One region of the Lysinibacillus sp. GW823-FHT06C08 genome, then DNA from elsewhere that is predicted to be linked to it. Evidence: riboswitches for the same ligand, from Rfam matches in the RefSeq annotation. Region 1 holds a riboswitch; the other holds the start of a gene.
The links. A riboswitch is a leader RNA that binds a small molecule or an ion and turns the genes downstream of it on or off. The one in region 1 is predicted to bind cobalamin.
Positions count from the first base shown of each region.

Region 2: linked by a shared signal. The riboswitch ahead of AC1Q6O_RS21565 (FecCD family ABC transporter permease) and the one ahead of AC1Q6O_RS14970 (hypothetical protein) in region 1 are both predicted to bind cobalamin.

Region 1 covers NZ_JBXAHN010000006.1:103,608-108,482, reverse strand. The annotation lists gene AC1Q6O_RS14980 (hypothetical protein) at 1-515, shown strand, start outside; gene AC1Q6O_RS14975 (glutathione peroxidase) at 604-1,149, shown strand; cobalamin riboswitch at 1,252-1,450, shown strand; gene AC1Q6O_RS14970 (hypothetical protein) at 1,612-2,169, shown strand; gene AC1Q6O_RS14965 (ABC transporter substrate-binding protein) at 2,153-3,103, shown strand; gene AC1Q6O_RS14960 (tyrosine-protein phosphatase) at 3,239-4,003, shown strand; gene AC1Q6O_RS14955 (MATE family efflux transporter) at 4,139-4,875, shown strand, end outside.
Region 2 covers NZ_JBXAHN010000014.1:16,406-21,280, reverse strand. The annotation lists gene AC1Q6O_RS21570 (ABC transporter ATP-binding protein) at 1-452, opposite strand, end outside; gene AC1Q6O_RS21565 (FecCD family ABC transporter permease) at 458-1,504, opposite strand; cobalamin riboswitch at 1,700-1,890, opposite strand; gene AC1Q6O_RS21560 (biotin transporter BioY) at 2,045-2,641, shown strand; gene AC1Q6O_RS21555 (YdhK family protein) at 2,758-3,342, shown strand; gene AC1Q6O_RS21550 (response regulator transcription factor) at 3,384-4,085, opposite strand; gene AC1Q6O_RS21545 (sensor histidine kinase) at 4,057-4,875, opposite strand, start outside.

The DNA.
Region 1 (4,875 bases):
CAGAGCGTGATCGAGATATTCAATATGAATCTTACGAGGAACTGATGAAAATTATGCAGGAGCCCGTAGATTGGACATATGCAGTGTGGGAACAGCTTGTACAAGCGCTTACATATAAAAATGGGCATGCACGTGCACTTGCCGCACAAATTTTATGTGCTTTAGCTGCAAAAAGTGATCCCGAAGAAAGAGTATTAGAAGATTTTTTAAAGATTTGGGCTGTGACTTATGATGAAAAGCCCGTCACGGCAAGGCATACATTACAGGCTATTTGGAAAATTGGTTTAGCAGGTCAAGTACAAAGCGATTTAGTCGTATCTTATTTAGCCAAGAGATTTCAAACCTGTTTAGATGAAAAGCATCCTACTCTCATTCGCTATGATATTATTGTATCTTTAAAAAAATTATATGATCAAACGAGTGATCCTAAATTATTAGACATAGCCCATCGCTTAATTAATGAAGAGCAAAATGTTAAATATAAAAAGAAATATAAGTCAGCCATCCGTTCTTAGTAACGAGATGGTGTTTTTTGTGCAAACTCTTTGGTTATTAGGAGATTAGTCAACTATAATATATGAAAAAGACAAAAGGGGTTAGGGAATGAGCATTTATAATTATTTAGTACGAAAGCCGAATGGTGAAATTTTATCAATGGAAACTTTTCGAGGGAAAACGATGCTAATTGTTAATACGGCCAATCAATGCCGATTTACATATCAATTTGAAGACTTACAAAAAATGTACGATAAATATGGCAAAAATAATTTTGTCGTTCTAGGATTTCCTTGTGATCAGTTTGGCCATCAAAATCCTGAAGATGGAGAGGAAACTGCGCATCTTTGTAAGGTCAACTATGGAGTTTCGTTTCCCATTTTTGAACTAGTCCAAGTAAATGGTGAGACGACACATCCTTTATTTAATTATTTAAAACATGAAGTTGATTTTCGTGAATTCGGAAAAGCAAGCATGCAGGAGAAAATGCTTGCTGAGGCAATTGTTCAACTTGCTCCAAGCTTTTTAGATGGTCGTAATATTCGCTGGAATTTTACTAAATTCCTAGTAGATGCAAGCGGAAAAACCATAGCTCGCTTTGAGCCTACAGACTCACAGCTAGATATTGAGCAAGCAATTGAAAAAGTATTATAGTAGAGTGATTTTATGGAAATGAAAATTCTTCTAAAACGGCTATCATTTTTGTACGCAACTATTTTTTCCTATCAAACTATGATAAACTGCTTTACAAGTGAATTATTCTTGCAGAATAAAGGTGCTAGCTAGCATAATCGGGAATTCGGTATAAGCCGAAGCTGTTTCCGCAACTGTAAGTACAACTATTATAAAGATGAACCACTGTTTCATAGGAAATGGGAAGGTTCTTTATAGCTCTTATTTAATTATATAGGAGCGTTGTACAAGCCAGGAGACCGACCTTTATTTGAACGTATAACAACTCTTCGGAAGCTAGGAGGATATACGGCAAATACATAGGCAGTGTCGTGTTTCTATGACAATCATTATGTTATTTTCGTCGTTCCTTTGCGTGAGGAGCGACGTTTTTTTATGTTCTAAAAAAGTAAGGGTTTTCATTATGAAAAGGGGGACAGCAGGTTGAAAAAAGATGCACGTTATTCTTGTTATCCTTTTATGCGAGAGAAGGCTTCAACTGTCGATTTTGAGATTCGCACAGATAGTTTAACAACGCATTTAGGGGCTGCACTAGCTATAGTGAAGAAAGAGGATGTCCAGGTTGTTGCAGATGATTTAACACAGATTTTACCTATGGCTTATCATGTGAATGGCTCGGTTCGTGGGAAGCTAGCAGTTACAGATGAGGATCTATCCTGGTTAAGTGAGCGCTATGATTTTTATGTAAGTCATGTGAAGGAAGAGATTCAAAATTTTGTTTTACCTCAAGGAACAGAGGCTGCTGCTGCTTTACATCTTTGTCGTAGTGAGGCGAAAAAATCATATCGAACTTTACACAGGGTTTCGGAAGAACGAGAGGTACCGACTATTCTCTTCGATTATTTAGGCTTATTAGCCAATGTATGTTTTGTAATGGCTGTCTATACGAATCAACAAGCTGGAATCGCTGAAATTCCGTTTATGAGTAAATCATATCCAATGAAAAAGAAAAAGGTGAATAATAATGAAGAAACTATTTAATTTACAATGGCTATCGGTTTTATTGCTAGCGCTCGTTTTAGCAGGTTGTGGAACTGCGGAAGATACAAAAAATAAAAATGTTACCCAAGATGAACAAAAGATTGAGCAAACAAGTTACAAAGTAACCGATGATCGTGGTGTAGAAATAGAGTTTAAGGAAGTACCAAAAACAGTTGTGTCCTTACAACCAAGTAACACAGAAATTCTATTTGCATTAGGGGTTGGCGATAAAATTGTAGGTGCCACTGAATATGATACATATCCAGAAGCTGCCCAAAAAATCGAACGTGTTTCTGATACTGTGAATTATAACAGTGAGCGAATTTTAGCGTTAAAGCCAGATGTTGTTATTGCGTATACGATTGGTGAGAAGGATGCACTTAAGCCACTCGAGGATGCAGGAATTAAAGTATTTGTTATTCAATCAGCGGCTACATTTGATGATGTATATGGAGATATCGAACAAATTGCAGCTGTTATGGATGTTAAGGATAAAGGAAAGGCATTAAACGAGGAAATTAAAGCAAAAATCGCTGATGTGCAAACAAAGATTAAGGAAGTAAAAACACCAAAAAATGTTTATTTAGAAATTAGTCCAAAGCCAGAAATATATACAGCAGGCTCTGGCACTTTCCAACAAGAAATATTAAATGCGGCAAATGTAAAGAATGTGTTTGCAGATTTAGATGGCTGGAAGCAAATATCTGAGGAAGATGTAATTGCGAGAAATCCAGACGTCATTTTAACAACAGTCAACTATACAGAAAATCCAATTGGAGAAATCCTTGCTCGTGATGGGTGGAATACGGTAACAGCTATTCAGAACAAGGCAGTTCAGTCCCTTGACACAGATATCTCAAATCGTCCAGGTCCACGTATCGGTGAAGCAGTTGAGCTTGTTGCTAAAGCTGTGTATCCAGAGTTATATAAATAAGATCGTAGAAAATGCTAGTTGTTTATTACAGCTAGCATTTTTTATTTTATTACCTAGTGTGAAAATTGGTATTAATGTAGTTTGTTCGATAGAATAAAGATAAGAACGCTTATTAATATAGGGAGGTGTAGTTCAGTGAAGCAAATACAAAAAAATATTTCGTTTGAGGCCGTTTATAATTTCCGAGATATGGGGGGATATCAAACGAGGGATGGGCGTGTTATAAGAAATGGCTTATTTTATCGCTCTGCCGCACTTGGTAAAATGACATCGACAGATAAAGAATTATTTGAAACATTAGGTATTAAAACAATTTTTGATTATCGTGACACGAATGAAGTACAACATAATCCTAATCCTGTGTTTCCACAAACTCGATATATTCAAATCCCTGCGAAGGGAAAGCATGCTTTTGAAATGCCAACTAATACAGGTGGTAGAGAGTTTTATAAAGTAGTTAACGCTGATATGTTCAAGGACTTTTATGCACAAATGCCTTTTCATAATCCCTCTTTTAAAGAATTAATGATGACTATACAAAACCCTGATAATTTAGGGCTAGTCCATCATTGCGCAGTTGGAAAAGACCGAACAGGAATTGGCGGAGCTCTTATTTTATTGGCTTTAGACGTACCTGAAGAGACCATTATGGAAGATTATTTAGATACGAATATTCATTTGCGTCCCATGGTAGAAAGAATGGCTCAAACGATCCAGCACCAGTATAATGAACAAGAATTACAGCAATTTTATGCTTTAATGTCCGCTCGTGAGGATTATTTACAGGCAGCGTTAGATGCTATGGATCATCGTTATGGCTCAAAGACAGCTTTTTTGGAGCAGGAGTTTGGTCTAACGGCTGATAAGCGTGAGCAATTACAGTCATATTGCTTAATCTAAATAAAATCCCTTTCACAATTAGTGAGAGGGATTTTTTATGTGGAAGCGCTGTCTTCCTATAAATCTCTTTACAGTCTGAAAATTTATGATAAGATACAATAGATTTTTAAGAAAAGTATAGGAGAAGTGAAGGTATTGGCAGACACAATAAAAGAAACAACTAAGTTAAGTCTATTCCATTTAACATGGCCTATCTTTTTAGAAGTGTTTTTATTTATGTTGATGGGACTAGCCGATACTTTTATGCTTAGTGCTCTATCAGATAATGCTGTGTCAGGAGTAGGTGCAGCCAATCAATATATTCATATCGCTATTTTAATTCTTGAGGTAGTCGGCAACGGTGCGTCCATCGTTGTATCACAATATTTAGGTTCGAAACGGTTTTTTGAAGCGGCTAAAATATCGGCTCTAGCAGTCACAATGAATTTGGCAGTTGGCCTTATAATGAGTGTTCTATTTTTCTTCTTTGCTAGTCATTTAATGTCGATGATGAACTTGCAAGGTGAGGTCCTTCATTATGCTCAAAGTTATTTAGTGATTATAGGGAGTTTTATTTTCCTTCAAGCAATTATTAATGCCCTTGCTGCAATTATTCGTGTTCATGGTTGGACGAAACAGACGATGTATGTATCACTTGGCATGAATGTACTGCATGTTATCCTTAATTACGGCCTGATCTTTGGGAATTTTGGTTTACCAGAGCTTGGTGTAAAAGGTGCAGCCATCTCTTCAGTGATTAGTAGAGGATTAGCGATGATCGTGTTTTTCTGGTTGCTTTATCAAGTAATGGAAGTACGAGTAAAGCTACACTACTACTTTGAGTATTCCAAGGAATATGTAAGAAAAATTTTAAACATTGGTTTACCGTCTGC
Region 2 (4,875 bases), on a different contig from region 1:
CTTGCCACCATAACACGCTTCTTCTCCCCACCGGAAAGTGAGCTAAAGCTTCGTTTCGCTAGGTGCAATATGCCCGTTTGCTTCAAAGCATCTTTTACAATTTGAAAATCTTGCTCCTGATCAAGCTCTAATAGCTTTTTATGTGGAGTCCTTCCCATACTGACTAAATCATGAACAGTAAAGTCAAATAATACGGGTGTTTCTTGACTAACAACGGCTAAATTTTTAGCAATGGCTTTACTAGATTGCTTTAAAATATCTTGTTCATTTAACAAGACTGTCCCACTTTCTGGCTTTAGGAGACGATACATATTTTTAAGCAATGTCGACTTCCCACTACCATTGGGGCCAATTAACCCGACAAATTGCTTTTCCTTTATTTTTACACTTACCTCATGAAGTATTCGCTGATCGTAAATGGAGAATGATACTTGTTTTGCTTCTAATGTCATGGAAGTTAATCTCCTTCACCGAAAGAATAATTATTACGACGGAGTAACCAAATGAAAAACGGCCCCCCACAAAAGGCTGTAATAATACCGATTGGCATTTCCTGTGGAGCAATAATAATTCGAGCTAATGCATCTGCCCAAACTAAGAAAATCCCTCCCAATAAAGCACTGACTGGTATTACATATTTATAGTTAGAACCGACAATTAATCGTACTATATGCGGAATGATTAATCCCACAAATCCGATAGAACCGCTCACTGCTACAAGTACCCCCGTTAAAAGTGAGACAAGTAAAATGAGCTGTATGCGAAATTGTTGAAGATTCACTCCTAACGTTACCGCCGCCTCTTCCCCAAGTAATAGCAAATTTAAATTTCGATAGAATAGCCATAAAAGCCCGAACACAATGAAAAAGATGGAGGCGGGAATAATAATATTATTCCATTTTGCTCCAGCTAAGCTGCCTAACATCCAAAACATAACGGACTTTAAAGCTCCCTCTTGCTTCGACATCATTAATATAAAATTAGAAATGGCCGTTAATATAAAGGAAACCGCCATCCCTGCCAATAGCAAGCGAAAAATCGAGACACGGCCACCTACGCGCGATAAGAAAAACACTAACCCAATTGCGAGCAAAGACCCTATAAAGGCTGATACAGAAAGTGCGTAGATACCTAAAAATGAAAAAGCACCTAAAATAATTACTGAAGTTGCTCCAACTGCTGCTCCTGAAGAAATTCCTAAAATATATGGGTCTGCAATGGAATTTCGTACAAGTGCTTGAATCGCTGCCCCTGCAATGGCTAAACCCGCTCCTACAATAGCGGCAAGGATGACACGGGGTACTCTTATTTGCCAAATAATGATTTCCTGTGAGCGACTCCAATCTTGCTCTATTGAGTGTTGTATAAAGGGTAATTTCGAAAGAATTACTTTCCATACATATAATGGCGTCACCGAAACAGATCCAACCATTACAGCAAGTGTCATGGATACGATTAATACTAAAAGAAGCACTAAAGAAAATAACATAAATTTTTTATTCATTCATTAAACTCCTACTAAGATGATGAATGAAGCAATTAAATATACTTTCGCATAATGTAGGTCAGATGATCTTACTTCAGTTGGCACTCAATAAAAAAAGGCATTTCATGCAAAAATACGCACAAAAATACCCTCGAATAAACAAAGTCAGAAAATCCAGCTATTGTCCGTAATTGCTTGCATCCTCGTGGGCATTACAGGTATTACTTATTGGCAGGTCTCCTGACTTCGATTCATCATCCTATAAATAGCCTTCCCATTTTTAACAGTGGCAAATAAACATGATAGGACTCCTCGTTACAGTTGCGGGACAGCGTCGGACTTCCACCGACTTCCCTTTTAAGTGACATTGTTTAAAATGTCACACCAATAGTATGTAAAGTTAAAAAATTATGACGATTCTATCATACATTTTTATATATAGTTAGTCTACAAGGAATTTCCAACACACTTAAGTTAACCTACACTTATAATTAAGTTGACACATTTGTTTTAGTTTTTTACACTAACGATAAATACTTTGAAATTAGAGGTGAAGTCATGTCAACAGTATCAGAACAAAGTCATCCAAAATTAAAGACGGTAGATATTGCCTATATCGGAATATTTTCTACCCTCATGATGATCGGTGCCAATATAACTTCCTTTGTGCCCTTTATGACAGTGGGAGGAGTGCCGATTACTCTACAAACCTTTTTTGCCATTTTAGCCGGACTTATTTTGGGTAGTAGGAAGGGAGCGCTTGCCTGCACAGTCTATATGTGTATTGGATTAGCAGGAGCACCTGTCTTTGCTCGCTTTGGTGGAGGATTCAGTCAACTATTAAGCCCTACATTTGGATTCATTATCACCTTTATTTTAGCAGCATATGTTGCCGGTTTAATGGTAGAGCGAAGTGGTACAAAGAAAAGCTATATGCTAGCCGCATTCATCGCAACTGCTATCAATTATTTAGTAGGTACAAACTGGATGTTTATTGCGTATAAACTATGGGCCAGTGCGCCAGAGGATTTTTCCTATAAATTAGCGTGGCTCTGGATGATTCCCCCACTCCCAAAAGATATTGTTTTAGCTATTTTCGCTGGTATTTTAGCGTACCGACTACAAAAAACATTGAAAATCATGCCCATTCAATAGCGCTTCCATCCACTTCTTTAGTCAATAGACTAAAGAAGTTTTTTGTAATAATTAATGTCCATCATTTCTGCATATTTGTTTGTTACAGTAAGGGCAAATAGAAAGGAGGATCTCATATGACATTCAAGCAAAGATGGTCAGGTGGACTATTATCAGCAGTTGCTTTACTTACTTTATCCGCTTGTTCTGAAGATAAAACGGAGCCTTCCTCAACTTCAGATAATACTCCTGAGACTGAGCAACAAACAGAAATGGATCACTCCTCAATGAACCATTCTAGCTCAGCAGAAGTACCGGCTACATTAAGAAAAGCTGAAGATCCAGCATTTCCGGTTGGAAGTACCGCTATGATTACAGATGGGCATATGGAGGGGATGAAGGGTGCTGAAGCGACGATTGTTGGTGCCTATAAAACTACAGCCTATATCATTTCTTATGATCCAACATCAGGTGGCAAACGTGTAGAGAATCATAAATGGATTATCCATGAGGAATTAATGGATGTAGGGGAAGCACCACTGTCCCCTGATACAGAGGTAAAAACGACTGCTACTCATATGGAAGGCATGAAAAAAGCAACCGTCCGCATTAAAGAAGCCGTACCAACCACAGTTTATATGGTTGATTACACTTCAACCACGAATGGTGAAGCAGTGAAAAATCATAAATGGGTAACAGAAGATGAGTTAACAGCGCAATAATCCGAACAACCTCTTCCAATATATTTGGCAGAGGTTGTTTTCTAGTTTTTATGTTCTAAAGGCTTTCGATCCGCAAACTTCTGCCATTTATAGCCGATTCCCCAAACAGTTTGCAAGTAATCATCAGCAGGAAATCCACTTTTCCTTAATTTTTCTCGTAAATTACGGACATGGGAATCGATAGTGCGATCCTCAATGGATACATGATAACCCCAAACTGTGTTAATAAGATGTTCTCTTGAAAACACTTTATTTTGATAATCTAGAAATAAGGACATCATGGAAAATTCTTTTGGTGTTAATGGGATTGCCTCTTGTTGATAATATAATTCAAAGGATTCTTTATCTAAGCGTAAACCCTCAAAGACAACCACCTTGTCTTCTATCTTGGTTCTCCTTAATACAGCATGTATACGTGCTAATAGCTCTTCCTCATCAAAAGGCTTTAATATATAATCATCTGCCCCAATGTTTAAACCTTTTACAATATCCGAATGCTCTCCTTTAGCCGTAAGCATGATGATAGGTACATGCCAAAACTTCCTGATTTCTTCACACACTTGAAACCCATCCATTTCTGGCATCATAATATCCAAAAGAACTAAATCCACATGCTCTTCCTCTAGATAAATGAGCGCATCTTGAATGGAAGACATTGCTCTACATTGAAAACCGGGCTCTAAGTAAAGAGTCAATAAATCTAACATTCTTGGTTCATCGTCTATGCATAAAATGGTTTTCATCCGCTTCTACTCCTTTAAACGATAATTCAAAAACAGTCCCTTTATTTAGTTCACTTTTAACCGTCACTTCTCCCCCATGAGCCTGTACGAGTTCCTTGACAATGGCAAGTCCTAATCCGGTACCACCTAACGCACGACTTCTAGATTTTTCTACGCGGTAAAAGCGCTCAAAAATAAACGGTAAATCCTTGTTGGGAATCCCTCTCCCTGTATCTCGTATTATAATCGTTAATACACCATTGACCTTCTTTACATCTACCGTGGTAGTATCCCCCTGTCCGCAATAGGTCAATGCGTTATTTAATAGATTAATTATTATTTGCTCTAATCTTGCCTCATCTGCCCATAACGTTAATCCCTTTTCACAGCACACATCAAAGTGGATATCTTTTTCTTGAAAAGCAGGACTTAATTTCCCCTTAATACCAGTAAAAAAAGCCTGTAAATCTAGATTTTGTTTTTCAATAACAAATGAGTTTTCATCCATCTTAGCTAAATCAAATAAATCCTTTATTAATCGTGAAAGTCTATTCGTCTCTTCCAATATAATAGCTAAGTATTTTTGTCGATCTTGCACGGACAAATCACGTTTATAAAGAATATCGGTATAACCTTTAATAAAGGTTATCGGTGTACGAAGCTCATGGGCAATGCTAGATAGAAACTCTTTGCGCTCCTGCCTTAAATGATTTAACTCATTTGATAGTAGCTGAATGGCATTCGATAAATCCCCAAGCTCATCTTTGCCATTTGTAGAAAGAGCGACCGTAAAGTCCCCTTTACTCATTTT